4 regions of the Pantoea sp. SGAir0430 genome follow, and region 1 is predicted to be linked to each of the others. Evidence: predicted binding sites of a transcription regulator. Region 1 holds the regulator's gene; each other region holds the start of a gene.
What was found. The regulator LexA, encoded in region 1, represses DNA repair genes until DNA is damaged. The targets are predictions, from matches to a motif close to TNCTGTATGTACATACAGNA.
Positions count from the first base shown of each region.

Region 2: umuD (translesion error-prone DNA polymerase V autoproteolytic subunit) is a predicted target of LexA. The motif match lies at 1,291-1,310, and genes of this name have one in related genera.
Region 3: E7738_RS03290 (DinI-like family protein) is a predicted target of LexA. The motif match lies at 1,616-1,635, and genes of this name have one in related genera.
Region 4: E7738_RS06105 (metal-dependent hydrolase) is a predicted target of LexA. The motif match lies at 2,056-2,075, and genes of this name have one in related genera.

Region 1 is NZ_CP039427.1:2,583,403-2,587,153, forward strand. It holds gene dinF (MATE family efflux transporter DinF) at 37-1,362, opposite strand; gene lexA (transcriptional repressor LexA) at 1,491-2,105, opposite strand; gene E7738_RS12340 (diacylglycerol kinase) at 2,211-2,579, opposite strand; gene plsB (glycerol-3-phosphate 1-O-acyltransferase PlsB) at 2,705-3,751, shown strand, end outside.
Region 2 is NZ_CP039427.1:1,306,114-1,309,864, forward strand. It holds gene otsA (alpha,alpha-trehalose-phosphate synthase) at 1-184, opposite strand, end outside; gene otsB (trehalose-phosphatase) at 181-969, opposite strand; gene umuD (translesion error-prone DNA polymerase V autoproteolytic subunit) at 1,328-1,759, shown strand; gene E7738_RS06260 (LysR family transcriptional regulator) at 1,756-2,661, opposite strand; gene E7738_RS06265 (DeoR/GlpR family DNA-binding transcription regulator) at 2,797-3,570, shown strand; gene E7738_RS06270 (cupin domain-containing protein) at 3,676-3,751, opposite strand, start outside.
Region 3 is NZ_CP039427.1:676,363-680,113, forward strand. It holds gene E7738_RS03275 (hypothetical protein) at 1-221, shown strand, start outside; gene E7738_RS03280 (acyltransferase) at 246-836, opposite strand; gene E7738_RS03285 (hypothetical protein) at 1,056-1,322, shown strand; gene E7738_RS03290 (DinI-like family protein) at 1,340-1,579, opposite strand; gene E7738_RS03295 (DUF6388 family protein) at 1,917-2,240, opposite strand; gene E7738_RS03300 (ABC transporter substrate-binding protein) at 2,314-3,606, opposite strand; gene E7738_RS03305 (methyl-accepting chemotaxis protein) at 3,616-3,751, opposite strand, start outside.
Region 4 is NZ_CP039427.1:1,270,854-1,274,604, reverse strand. It holds gene E7738_RS06110 (L-cystine transporter) at 1-1,262, opposite strand, end outside; gene E7738_RS06105 (metal-dependent hydrolase) at 1,449-2,036, opposite strand; gene hxpB (hexitol phosphatase HxpB) at 2,238-2,906, opposite strand; gene E7738_RS06095 (YniB family protein) at 3,051-3,587, shown strand; gene E7738_RS06090 (fructosamine kinase family protein) at 3,592-3,751, opposite strand, start outside.

The sequences.
Region 1 (3,751 bases):
ACGGAATTACAGATTATTCTGGTGCCTGCGCTGCGCTTATGGCTGGCTGAACCAGCTGTCACGCTGCCAGTGGCGGCGCCACATCCATCCCAGCGTCAGGCCGCGCAGCGCCAGAAACACCGTGATCGCCAGCCATAAACCGTGATTCCCTAACCACGGCAGCGTCAGCAAAGTGATGCCGAAACCGGCTGCAGCCATGATCATGCTGTTACGCATTTCGCGGCCGCGCGTCGCGCCAATGAACATGCCGTCCAGCAGATAACACCAGACGCCGACCAGCGGTAAAATCACCTGCCAAAGCAGAAAGCGATCGGCCATCTCACGCAGCGGCTGCAGCGAGGTAAGCAATGCAACAATGTACGGCCCGCTGAGCGCATAAATAAGCGCAAACAGCAGCGCAACGATACCCGCCTGGCGACAGGCGGCATGCCAGATCAGCAGCAGCCGGCTGCGATCTTTTGCCCCTACCGCTTCACCCGAGCAGGCTTCCACCGCGTAAGCAAAGCCGTCCAGCGCATAGGCAGTAAACGTCAGGAACATCAACAGCACCGCATTGACCGCAACCACATCCGGTCCGATGCGTGCACCCAGCAGGGTCAGTGAGGCAAAGCAAATCTGCAGCATGAGCGAGCGCAGCATGATGTCGCGATTAAGGCGAAATAACCGCGCCGCGTCACCGCGCCAGCTGTTTTTCAGCAGTTTGAAATCGATGCCGCGCAGTTTCAGTACGCGCGCCACCATCCATAATCCCACTGCCAGCGTCACGTATTCGGCCAGCGCCGTGGCGGCGGCGGCACCGGCAACGCCCCAGTGCAATTTCAGCACCAGCAGCAGATCGAGCAGGATGTTGACCAGGTTTCCGACAATCAGCAGAACCATCGGCGCACGCGCATACTGCACGCCCAGCAGCCAGCCGAGAATCACCAGGTTAGCCAGCGTAGCCGGTGCGCTCAGCCAGCGGATTTCAATGAAGATCTGCGCCTGCTGCTGGACTTCCGCGCTGCCGCCCATCAGCGTTGCCGCCAGGCTACTGGCAGGAGAACGCAGCAGCGCCAGCAGCAACCCGGCGGCCAGAGCGATCAGCAGCGGCTGCATCAGTGCGCGCGCCAGTGCCTGTTTATCGCCGGCCCCGAACGCCTGCGCGGTTAAACCGGTGGTGCTCATACGCAGAAACAGCAGCAGCATAAAGATGAAGCTGGTTGCCGTGGTGCCTACGGCCACGCCGCCGAGGTAGATCGGGCTATCAAGATGGCCAATCACGGCGGTATCGACCACGCCGAGCAGCGGCACAGTGATATTGGAGAGGATCATTGGCAACGCCAGTCGCCACAGCGTTTTATCAGAAGAGGAAAATAGCTGCATCAGCCCCATCCCGAGGGTTACGGTAGTCGGCCTGAGCGAGCGCCTTACGGGCCGGGAACAAAAGTATGATTAAAGCAGACTGCGGCCAGCGCGCGAGCGCCGCCGCAGCGGGGGAGATCAACCGGGTTTCAGAGCCACTCGCCGTTGCGCACGATGCCAACGGCCAGCCCTTCCACGGTCAGCGACTGTTCACGGGTATCCACGACAATCGGCTGGAAATCATTGTTTTCCGGCAGCAGCTGGACAATCGCGCCCTGCTTCTTCCAGCGTTTCACCGTGACTTCATCATCAATACGCGCAACCACCACCTGGCCATTGCGCACTTCCTGTGTTTTATGCACCGCGAGCAGATCACCGTCCATAATGCCGATATCTTTCATCGACATACCGCTGACGCGCAGCAGGAAATCGGCAGAGGGTTTGAACAGGTTGGCGTCAACCTGATAGTGGGCTTCGATATGTTCCTGCGCCAGCAGCGGTTCACCGGCGGCGACGCGACCGATCAGTGGCAGCCCTTCACTCGCCTCTTCTTCCATCAGCAGGCGGATACCGCGCGATGCACCGGAGACGATTTCAATGACACCTTTACGCGCCAGCGCTTTCAGGTGCTCTTCAGCAGCGTTAGGCGAGCGGAAGCCCAGTTGCGAAGCAATTTCAGCACGCGTTGGCGGCATGCCGGTCTGATTAATATGGTCGCGAATCAGGTCATAGACCTGTTGCTGCCTGCTGGTTAACGCTTTCATCCCGCCCCCTGGTTGTTTATACAGTCGCTGTGAGTATATACAGGTATTGGCGAAATGAAAACCGAAACAGAGGGAAAAATCAGCGGCTTGATGAATGTGGAATGTTTATCGCAAATGCGACCAAAGCAGCGCGATCCAGACAAACAGAGCCAGTAAGATAGCCAGCAGTACCGCCGCCGAGCCCATGTCTTTGGCGCGTCCCGCCAGCGGATGGCGTTCCTGACCAATACGGTCCACCACGGCTTCGATGGCACTATTAAGGATCTCAACAATGACTACCAGCACCACCGAGCCAATCAGCAACACACGCGTGATGATATCGACATCCAGCCAGCAGGCGATGGCAACCGCGACCAGTGCGGCAATCGCCTCCTGGCGAAAAGCGGCTTCATGCTGCCAGGCAGCGCGCAGCCCCTGCCAGGAATAACCGGCGGCTTTAATGATTCTCAGGAAACCGGTGACGTTATTTGCCATGTTGTGGAACCCTTAACTGTTTTTGACGTCAATGTCTGGGCGCGCGAGGTGGCACAGCCACAGATCTTCGCCGCACTTTCTGGTATGCTTGCCGCGCTTTGCTAACAAGAGGCTTCAAGTTGTCTATGTCAGGTTGGCGTAAACTCTATTACAAATTGTTGAATTTACCACTCTCTATTTTGGTAAAAAGTAAGGTCATTCCGACCGATCCGATCTCGGAACACGGTATCGATCCGACCCGTCCGGTGATGTATGTTTTGCCTTATGATTCAAAGGCGGACCTGCTCACGCTACGCGCACAGTGCCTGAAGCACGATCTGCCGGATCCGCTGGCGCCGCTGGAGATTGACGGCACCCTGCTGCCGCGCCACGTATTTATTCACGATGGGCCGCGCGTCTTCCCCTATTTCGTGGCGAACCCGGAGTCGGTCAAGCTTTTCCATGACTACCTCGATCTGCACCGCAATAATGCGGCGCTGGACGTACAGATGCTGCCGGTTTCCGTGATGTTTGGCCGTGCGCCAGGCCGTGAAATTCAGGGCGAACCGACGCCACATCTGCGTATTCTTAACGGTATACAGAAGTTCTTTGCCATCCTGTGGCACGGTCGCGACAGCTTTGTCCGCTTCTCGCCCACGGTTTCACTGCGTCAGATGGCCACCGAACACGGTACCGATCAGTCGATCGCGCAGAAGCTGGCACGTGTCGCACGCATTCATTTTGCCCGCCAGCGGCTGGCAGCCGTCGGCCCGCGTCTGCCGGCACGCCAGGATCTGTTCAACAAGCTGCTGCAATCCAAAGCGATTGAGAAAGCGGTTGAAGACGAAGCGCGCAGCAAGAAGATTTCGCATGAAAAAGCGCAGCAGAATGCCATCGAAATGATGGAAGAAGTGGCGGCGGATTTCTCGTACGAAGCGATCCGCGTGACTGACCGTGTGATGGGCTGGCTGTGGAGTCGGCTCTATCAGGGCATTAACGTGCACGGCGGCGAACGCGTGCGCCAGCTGGCGCAGGATGGTCACGAAATTGTTTACGTGCCCTGCCACCGCAGCCACATGGATTATCTGCTGCTGTCCTACGTGCTCTATCATCAGGGCCTGGTGCCGCCGCACATTGCTGCCGGTATCAATCTCAACTTCTGGCCAGCCGGACCGATTTTCCGTCGCCTCGGT
Region 2 (3,751 bases), 1.3 Mb from region 1:
GTTCGATCTGGGTAAGTTCCTCATCTTCTTCACCGGAAAACTCACTGATCTCTCCGTTCCAGCCAAACCACAATCCTCCGGTGGTCTGCAGCGCATCCAGAATGCCGACGGCGAGACCGCCTGCGTTGGTTTTGCTTCCATCAGGAATAGCGATACGGTTAGATACGACGACTAAACGACTCATAACCTAAACTCCTTACCGACGTTGTCATGTTCTAGTTGTAATAATAGTTGTTCCAGCCAGTGCCAGACCGCTGCCACATCGGGCAGACGATAGCGCGCCTGGCTTGGACCTTCACCGACCTTGACCGAGATGCCGTGCATGGCATTGACTGCAAGAAAGCCTTTCTCATCGGTCAGATCGTCGCCCACAAATACCGGAATGCGACCGGTAAATGGCGCTTCCTGCATAAATTCGCGTACCGCAGCACCTTTATCGATGCCCTGCGGTTTCAGTTCCACCACACATTTACCTGGCTGCAGCGCCAGCGCCGGAAAGCGGGTTACCGCCTCTTCGGCCAGCTGCATGATGGCGTTTTCATATTCTGGCGCGTTGCGGTAGTGCAGCGCAAAGGCCATGCCTTTCACTTCCAGCAGCGTACCGGGCCACTGGTCAAGCGTCTGCTGCAGTTCAACCTGCAGCGTTTGCGCCACCTCATCGGGCAGCGACTGACGATGCAGATGTCCGCTGGCATCGCGGCGCTCAGCGCCGTGCACGCCCGCTGCCGGGGCTTCCAGCGGCGCGACCAGCTCATCCAGCTGGCTGATCGGACGGCCGGAAACCAGCGCCAGCGCGCCGTGACTTAAATTAGAAATTTGTTGCAGATGCTGGCGCACCGATGCGGGGATGGAAACCGACTCGGGCTGCGACTGAAGCGCGGCCAGCGTGCCGTCAACATCAAAAAAGAAGGCGTAAAGTCCGCCACTTAGCGACGGCAGGGTGCTGTTCTCATTAACCGCAGGGGTCACGTCTCCTCCTGTATCTGAACGTAAACGGGCAGTCTGTTCGCAGGCAGGCAGGAAGTGAGGAGGTTTTTCCGTAAACACGGGAATCGAAAGGGTAACGCTCCAGAACTAAACGAAATTTTCATCAACACTGCAACCGCACTACGAACATCGGCAACATTAAGTGTAGACAACAATTGAAGTTTCGCCAGACGGGCGCACAGAGTGCTTAGCGAAGAGTGCACTTTTCAGCGGTTTGCGCGGCAAAAAACTGAATTCTGCTGTTTTTCATACGCTTCGCTTTTTTTACCGCGGGCAGACTTGATCATAGCAAAAACCGCCTGATACTGTATATAAAAACAGTATCTATGGAATATTCGCTATGACGCGTTTCTTTTTGCCACAGCTTTCACCGCCTTCGCGCTCCCGCCCGCTATTCCTTGACGCGGTGCACGGCGGTTTCCCCTCGCCCGCTCAGGACTACATTGAGCGCCAGATTGATCTCAATGAGCTGCTGGTGACTCGCCCGAGCGCCACCTATTTTGTGCGTGTCGAAGGCGACTCGATGCGCGATGCCAATATCCGCGAAGGCGACCTGCTGGTGGTCGACAGCTCACTCAATGCCCGGCACGACGACATCGTGATCGCCGCCATTAACGGCGAGTTCACCGTCAAGCGGCTGCAGACACATCCCTGCGTACAGCTGATGCCGATGAATCCGCGCTATCAGCCCATCCGGCTGCGTGAAGAGGAGGAGCTGGAAATTTTTGGCGTGGTGACGTTTATTATTTACGCCGCACGCGTCCAGCGTTAGCGCATCGTTTCGGCGCGGATCATCTCAATCAGCCGGCGTAAACCCGGGTGCAGCTGGCGACGGTCGGGGTAATACATCACCAGCGGTTCATCTTCGCTGCACCAGTCCGTCAGCACGCGCACCAACTGCCCGCTCGCCAGCTGCGCCTGTACGTAGCGCTCCGGGCAGTAGCCGAGACCGTAACCGCCGGCGACCGCATCAATAATCATGTCGCTCTCATTGAGCGTCAGCGTGCCCGGCACATCGACCTCATACGCCACCTTGCCCTGCGCCAGCGGCCACTTATACAGCGTGCCATTGCCAAGGCGCATGCGAATACAGCGATGGTTGCGCAGATCGTCCGGATGCTGCAGCGGCGGCGCGTCGCGCAGGTAATCGGGTGACGCCACCACGATCCAGCGCAGTTTGGGCGTCAGCGGCATGGCGATCATATCTTTCGGTACGCTGGCGCCGTAGCGAATCCCGGCGTCATAGCCGCTGCCGATGATATCCACCAGATTGTTATCCACCGTAATTTCCAGACTGAGCTCCGGATAGGTCGCCATAAAGCGCGCCAGGATCGGCCGAAACAGCAGCTGCCCGGCATCACGCGGGATGTTCAGCCGCAGACGGCCGCTGGGTGATTCGCGGTACAGGTGCAGATCGTTCAGCGCCAGCTCAATCTGCGCAAAGCCGGTTTCCAGATGGCGCAAAAAAGCGGCACCGGCGTCCGTCGGCACCACCGCCCGGCTGGTGCGGTTGAGCAGGCGTACGCCAAGACGCGCTTCAAGACTGCGCAACGTGTGGCTGATGGCCGACGTGGTGACCCCCAGTTCCAGCGCGGCGAGGCGGAAGCTCTTGCGCCGGCAAATCAGCAGAAAAACATTCAGATCGGCCAGTTCATTACGTTGCAGGGCGGGCATTTTCGTGTCTCCTGACTCATTGCCTCGTTGAATCTTATTCAACTTTAGATGAGCTATCATAGCGAAGCTGCCGTACCGGACGCTATGCACGCGTGGCACGGCAGGCAAAACGTCACTTTTTACCCTGAGTTCATCATGCTGCCCGAAGACCGAAAAGACGCTATTTATCGCTACCTGTTTGCGAAACGATCGGCCACCATTCACGAACTGGCCACGCTGATGGCGGTGTCGGCGATGACCATCCGCCGCGATATTAAATTCCTGCAGGACGCCGGCCTGGTGGTCGGCATACACGGCGGTGCCAGGTTGCCTGCCGTGGTCCATCAGGCATTGCCGTATGTGGAGAAGGCACAGCTGAACGTGCACGCCAAACAAAGCCTTGGCCGTTATGCTGCGTCACTGGTAGAGGATGGCCAGGTGGTCTACCTCGATGCCGGTACCACCAGCTATGAAATTGCGCGTGCGTTAGGCGATCAGGCAAGTCTCACCGTGCTGACTAACGACTTTACGATTGCCGCCTGGCTGATGCGTCACAGCCACATCACGCTATTTCATACGGGTGGCAAAGTCGATAAACGGCATATTGCCAGCGTGGGTGCCATGGCGGCGACCGCCCTTGCCGCGTTCAATATTGATCTTGCCTTCCTCAGCGCCAGCGCGTGGGATGTCACGCACGGCCTCTCGACACCCGACGAAGACACCTTGCTGGTGAATCAGGCGGTGCTGGCCGCCTCAGCGCAGCGTTATCTGGTGGCTGACAGCAGCAAATATGGTCGTTACAGCGTGTATTCCGTGTGTAAGCTGCAGCAGCTGGACGGCGTGATCACCGATGACGATTGCCTCTGTGCTGCCGTTGAGGAGATGAAACAGCGTGGTATTCGTCTGCACCGGGTAAATCGCCGCGGCTGAGCGGCTCTCTGCGCATCCCGGTAAAGGCCATTAATTAAAAAGGAGGCGCGAACGCCTCCGGTGGCTACAGGGAAATCACATCGACTATCTCTCGCAGGGCACGGTTTACGGCGTAGGGGCGACTTTAGGATTGGAGCTGAACCAGCCGCGGCGATCCTGCCAGTTGCCATATTCATCCACA
Region 3 (3,751 bases), 1.9 Mb from region 1:
CGGCCGCCACGCCTGGCGTGCGCAACGCGCAGGCCGCCGCACCGGTTGCTGTCCCCGACGCGCCAGTTACTGCTACTGCCGCCAGTGATGCGGTGGCGCAGGATATCAGCGCCGGGGTGAAGGACTTTGTCCAGGCTTTCAGCTTTGTTGAACAGAGCGTGCTGAAGCTGGGCAGCGCCGCAAAGGATGAACTGATTGCGCTGGCGAAGAAGTATCTGTAATTCAGACGGGCAGGGATGCCCTGATCACCCGTTCGGTCGCGTGATCTGCCTTTCCAGTTCCAGCGGATTTCGCTGCCGGCTATTAATCTTTTTAGCGGGCGAGCCGAAGTAGATCGACCACGCTTCGGTATCGCGCGTTATCAGTGAATTGGCGCCTACCGCCGTTCCCTCTGCCAGCCTAAGGCCTGGCATAATAATGGATTGCGAACCGACGATAACATGTCGGCCCAGCACCACTTTCCCCGAGGTGACGCCGGTCAGGTGGGCAGGCACGGTGGGATTGGTCATGAATTCCCCACTGTAGTCATCACTTTTCGAGTAGATTTTTACGCCCTGCGAAAGCCCCGAGAAATCCGCCATTTCCACACCGGCACCCGCCAGTACGGCGCAGTAACCGCCAATATGAATGTAGGAGCCAAGCGTCAGATACCCATCGCCGGCAGCCACGAGGGTCGAGAATCCGTCGATGCGCACGTGATCGCCAAGGGTGATATTGTGCAGGCCAATAATGGTGCAGTTTTTTGCCACCATGACCTGCCTGCCGACGTGTTTAAAGCCGAAACTGTTCAGCTCATGTTCGGTGTAATAACCAGGATTGAAAGGTTCAGTCGACACAGTGCATTCTCCGGATGATCGGGGCTGGGGTGCCATTATAGGTGCGAAGGCAACAGTCTGTAGCGAAAGAAAAGCGCTAAATCTGACGTCAATTCATCGCAATCAGCCACGAATGGAGACTAAGTTAAGATAATTCTGCAGGCGGCTTCGCTATTATCTGCTAACTTTAATTGCTCAGGCGTTATTTTAACTGGCTTTATCAGCAAAAAGGAAAATAGCATGAGTGATACAGAGGCAATCAAAACCAAAACTGACTACCTGCGTGATGTCACCTCACAGCTAAAAGAGATGCGTCACTATGCGCAGACCAACACTGAGACGCTTTCCAGCCACTGGCTGGCCTTTGATGCCGGGGAGTATAAGGATAAAGAGTACGCCACGCGTTTCGATGCGCTGATCAACAAGCAGGGACAGCTGCTGGATGATATCGATCAGGCGATTCAGGATCTGGAAATCGCCATCAATCACAGCGAGCAGGAAAGCTAAACGCGGCAGCTGGTGGCCTAATCGGCCACCAGCCACATCTCGGCTTCATCGAACATCTCTTCAACAATACGCGCAATCGTCGCCTTGTCGTTTTTACTCATATCGGTTTCGATGGCATTACGCTCCATCGGCTTAACCCGCACCTCCAGATCCGGAAAGACGCGCTGCACGCGTTTCTCCAGCTCCTGCAAAATCATTTCGCGCGCGCCCGGTAAACCGGCTACGTTGCGCTTGTCGTAAATCAGCTCCACAAACATCAGGGCATTCCAGTAATCAAAGTGGGAGCGTCATATTACTGTAAATAAAACCAGTGACAAGCGGCATGGCGGCAATTATTTTCATACGGGTGAAACAGCGCGGCGTAAAGATGCAACGACAGGGGAACAAAGCGGGCAAAAGCAGAGGGCCTACGCAAAAAATCGAACCTCTGGAGGTGGAAATCCAGCAACACCTCCAGAGGCGGTGCAATAGCACCTTTCGTTCAAGGACAATCGACGACAGTCGTCGTGAGTATTAAGTTATACAACTTTTCCCATCTTGTACAACTTTTTCCCCGGAAATTTCTCTCCGATCGCCTTTTTATCAGTGCATCGCTTATAACTCGTTCTTAATACAGAACTCTTCCCACGTCATACCTAACGCTTCCGCGTGAGATTTCAGATAGGTTTCAATCGCTTGTGCAGCAACTGCTTTATCCGGTTCCGCCAGCTGGATGGAGAACAGAATGCCGTCGAGCTTCTTCTGACGCAGAAACGCGGCATAGATGCGCTCGGCGTGCCACGCGCGCAGTTCACGCAGGGACATATTGGCGGCGCGCGCATCACTCTCACTCAGTTCATCCAGCGCGGACTGAAAATCAGGGTGGGCGGTGAAAAACAGGCTGCGGGCCAGGGCGTAATACTCTTCAGGGGTTTTCATTCGGGGGTTCCTGCCGGTCAAATTGCGCGTTAGTGTAACCCGCACACGGCGACTTGTCAGGAACCCCGAATGTTTACTGCTGTGCGGCTTGCAGGCGCGTCACGTCCTGCTGATTTTTTTCCAGCGTTTGGTCCACCGTCAGCTTGCCCTGCAGCAGCGCCGCCAGATTCTGCCCGACGGCGTTACCCATCTGATCAAAGCCAGCAATACTGACGTACTGCACACCGGTGTAAGGTACGGTGTTCAATGTCGGTTGATCGACGGTGGCGGATTCAATCGCGCTGCGCACCTGAGCGGCGTAAGGCGCCAGGCGCTGGTAGTTTGGCTGCTGGTAGGTGGAGTTGCGGCTGCCGGGTGGCACCGCTCCCCAGCCGACGGTATCCGCAACCTGCTGAATATACTGCCGCGAGGTCGCCCAGCTGATGAAGTCCACGGCGGCAGCGCGCTGCGGTGAGTTAGCCGGTACCGCAAGCGCCCACGACCACAGCCAGTGCGAGCCGTTGCGCGTAATGCCGCCCGGCGCCGGCGCAAACGCCAGCTTGTCCGCTACCAGCGAAATCTGCGGGTTAATCAGCAGCCCGGCGGCGACGGTACTGTCGATCCACATCGCGCATTTTCCCTGTGCGGTAAGATGCAGGATCTGGCCAAAGCTATTGCTGGCCGTATCCGGCGGACCGTCCTGTTTCACCATCGCCAGATAATCGGTCAATACCTCGCGCCACTCTGGCGAATTCAGCGTCGGCTGCCAGCGATCGTCAAACCACTGCGCACCATAGGCGTTGGCCATGGTGGTGAGCAGGGCCACGTTATCGCCCCAGCCGGGCTGGCCGCGCAGGCACAGGCCATAGATACCGTGCTGAGGATCGGTGAGTTTCGCCGCGAAATTTTTGATGTCGGTCCAGTCGGGATCGTCCGGCATGGTCAGCCCTTTCGCCGCAAACAGATCTTTGCGGTAATAGGTCATGCTGCTTTCCCCGTAAAACGGTAGCGCGTACAGCGTTTGCTGCCAGGACAGTGCTTTGCGCACCGGCGTCAGCAGATCGTCGCTGTCATACTCTGGCGGCAGGTTATTAAGCGGCGCCAGCCAGCCTTTTTTACCCCACAGCGGCGCTTCATAGGTACCCACGGTAATCACATCAAATTTTGCGTCACCGCTGTTCATGGCTGCCAGCACCGCCTGGCGCAGGGCGCCATCATCCATCACGTGCCACTGCAGTTTCACGTCCGGATGCTGCTGTTCGTAACGGCTCGACAGCTGCTGCATGATAGTCATGTCACCATTGGCAATGGTGGCGATATTGAGCGTGGTGGCGGCCTGGCTGAGCAGCGGCAGCGCGGCCAGCAGCGCAATTATGGTACGCTTCATGGCGGCTCCTTATGGCTGCTGCAGGCGGAAGAACGCCATTTTTTCCACCAGCAAACCGGCATGCTGGCTCACCGTCTGGCTGGCCGCGCTGGCCTGCTGCACCAGCGATGCATTCTGCTGGGTGGCACCGTCCATCTGGATTACT
Region 4 (3,751 bases), 1.3 Mb from region 1:
ATCAGCGGTTCGATGGAGATCAGCAATGCCACCAGCGTGACCGGCAGGCCCATCGCCGGCAGGACGATCAGCGCGGCAAAGGTCGCGCCGCCACCGACGCCCGCCACACCGGCTGAGCTCAGCGTGACAATACCGACCAGCGTGGCGATCCATACCGGGTCAAACGGGTTGATACCCACGGTCGGCGCTACCATCACCGCCAGCATGGTGGGATAGAGGCCGGCACAGCCGTTCTGGCCGATGGTCGCGCCAAATGAGGCCGAGAAGCTGGCGATGGATTCCGGTACGCCCAGACGACGCGTCTGTGTTTCCACGTTCAGCGGAATACTGGCGGCACTGGAACGGCTGGTGAAGGCAAAGGTAATCACCGGCCAGACTTTACGGAAGAAGCGCAGCGGGTTGATACCGTTGATTGACAGCAGCAGCGCGTGAACGCCAAACATGATCGCGAGGCCGAGATACGAGGCCACCACAAAGCCGCCCAGCTTGATGATGTCCTGCAGGTTGGAACCGGCAACCACTTTGGTCATCAGCGCCAGCACGCCGTACGGCGTCAGCTTCATGATCAGACGGACCAGCTTCATCACCCAGGATTGCAGGGTATCAATCGCCACCAGCACGCGCTCGCCTTTGGCTTTGTCATCTTTCAGCAACTGCAGCGCCGCCACGCCGAGGAAAGCGGCGAAAATCACTACGCTGATGATCGACGTTGGATTGGCACCGGCCAGATCGGCAAACGGGTTTTTCGGGATAAAGGAGAGCAGCAGCTGCGGCGTACTGAGATCCGCGACTTTACCAACGTAGTTGCTCTGGATGGCGCTTAGACGCGCGGTTTCCTGCGCGCCCTGTACCAGTCCTTCCGCGCTGAGGTGGAACAGGCCGGTCACCAGCACGCCCACCAGTGCGGAAATGGCGGTGGTAAACAGCAGCACGCCGATGGTCAGCACGCTGATTTTGCCCAGCGACGAGGCGTTATGCAGCCGCGCCACCGCACTGAGGATTGAGGCAAATACCAGTGGCATGACAATCATCTGCAGCAGCTGAACATAGCCGTTGCCGACGATGTTGAACCAGCCAATCGACTCTTTCACCACCGGGCTGTTTTCGCCATAAATGGCCTGCAGTGCCAGGCCAAAGATCACCCCCAGCACCAGGCCGGTCAGCACGCGCTTCGACAGGCTCCAGCTCTGGTTGCCGACGCGGTTTAACGCAATCAGCAGCGCGACAAATGCCACGATATTGATGATCAGAGGAATATTCATTGTTAACTCCTGAAGGTCGCCACGCGATCGCGCCGCGTAACCGAAAATAGCAGAGGGATCCTCTGTAACTGTCGCGGCATGGTACCAGTTGGTCCTGCGGGAACAATATATCTAAATCGTCTTGGTTATAACTAAATGGAATTTAAGGCGATTATTTAAGCAATCGCTGGCAGAAGGAAAAACACTTCAGCGCGTACTGCCGTTCACCAGCCGGCCAATGCCGTTCTGCAGATTATTGAACAGCTGCTCCGGCCAGCCGTTAGCGCCAAACGACGGCATACCGGGCGGGAACCACAGCGCATAACCTACGAGTGCGAGGCACAGCACGCGCTCCAGCTGGTTGCCTTGCTGGCTGTTGAGGATAGGCAGGCGAAAGCGCCAGCGGCACGGCCACAGCAGCGGCACGCCGGCGGGCGTCAGCATATCGGCGACAATGTGGCTCAGATAGCCGAGCGTCATGCCCTGCAGGACATCCGCTGGCAGGAACCAGTCGGCCGGCACGTTAATCTGAAACAGCCACAGGCTGACCGCCACCGCCAGCAGGCTATGGGTAAAGCCGCGATGGCCAAAAGCGCGGGCTATCGGCTGCGACAGCCACTTTAGCCGCTGGCCCAGCACTGATTTAGGGTGATCGATATCCGGCAGCAGGCAGGTCAGCAGCGCAGCCGGCACCAGATGCCACCAGTCGGCACTGGCCATCACCGGCGTCAGTTCGGCGCGTTTGGCAAATATCGCACTGGCGATGGCAAAAATGATATGGCCTTCGGCCGTCATGATGGAACCTGGCTGCAAAAACTGTCGATGCATCCAGTATAGGGATTTATCCAGTAAATGAGAACGGTGACGCTGTAACGAAGAGTGAATTTTTTACTGGCCCGCGCCTAAAAAAAGCGCGGGAAATTAACGGTCTGGCTTACTTTTGCGCCTGGCAACCGGGCGAACCATCAGCCAGGCGTAACGCGCGATGCACAGCGATCAGTTAAACAGATGTTCCGCCTGCAGCTGCGTCAGGTTTTCCAGTTGCACATTGGCCAGTGCCCAGCGCGCATCGTGGCGATGTTCGGCGGCAGGCACCACAATGGAACGCATGCGCGCGGCTTTACTGGCGATCATGCCGTTGAACGAGTCTTCCAGCGCCACGCAGTTGAGCGGATCAACCCCCAGCTTTGCCGCAGCATCCAGATACACCTGCGGGTGCGGTTTGCTGTAAGGCAGCGCTTCAGCCGAGGCGAGGGCGCTAAAGTAGTGACGTAAATTGAACATCTCCAGCACGCGTTCCAGCATCGCCAGCGGAGACGCCGAGGCCAGCGCAATCGCCAGTCCCTGTTGCTGACACAGCTGCAGCGCCTGCTCAACGCCGGGCAACAGCGGCCGGGTCTCTTCGACCAGCGCCAGCGCGCGGGCAATAATGCGCTGAGTGACTTCGGCCTGATCCGGCCCGTTCCACGGCAGCGCTTCGTACCACATGCGCACGGTTTGATCGATGCGCAGGCCGAGCGTATCCGGCAGCTCGTGGCGGCGGCTAATATCCACATTCAGGCTGGCAAACACCTCCAGCTCGGCGCGATCCCATAGCGGTTCAGAATCAATCAGTAAGCCATCCATATCAAAAATAGCGGCCAGCACAGGGCGACGATAGGTCATACAACAGCTCCATTGACAGTTTGCCCTACCTTAACATGGGCGGCGGCGAAAACCGACTTACGGCAGGTTACGCATTTTTCAGGAAAATTTGCTGTAGTGCAGGTAGACTTAGGGCAAAACTACTGTTTGTGAAGGGAAGACACCATGACGTATCAACAGGCTGGCCGCATCGCCATCCTCAAGCGAGTGGCTGGCTGGGTGATTTTTATCCCGGCGCTGTTATCCACCCTTATCTCCATCTTAGGCTTCATGTTTAAACACAGCGAAAAGCAGCCCGGCATTGACGCCGTGATGCTCGACTTCGTGCATGTGATGGTAGATATGATTAAGTTCAACACGCCGTTTCTCAATGTGTTCTGGAACAATTCGCCGGTGCCGGAATTTAACGGCGGGGCCAATATTGGCTTCTGGCTGATCTATATCCTGATATTCGTGGGCATCGCTTTGCAGGCCTCGGGCGCACGCATGTGGCGTCAGGCGCGCCATATCAAAGAAGGCATTGAAGACCAGATGATCCTGGAACAGGCGAAGGGCAGCGAAGGGCGCACGCGGGCGCAGCTGGAAGAGAAAATCCATGTGCCGCGCCACACCATTTTGCTGCAGATTTTTCCGCTGTATATTCTGCCGGTGATCATTGCCGTGGCCGGTTACTTCGTGTTGAAACTGCTCGGTATGCTGTAAGGCGTCAGGCCGGTCTGACCTGGCGCTGGCCCAGCGCATCCTCCTCCAGCAACTGGCCGATAGCGAACTGCGCTTCGCCGGCCCAGTTGCCGCCAAAGACGTTGGCGCGGTTGAGCAGATAGTAGAGCTGATACACTGGCTGACGCTGCGAGAAACCTTCCGGC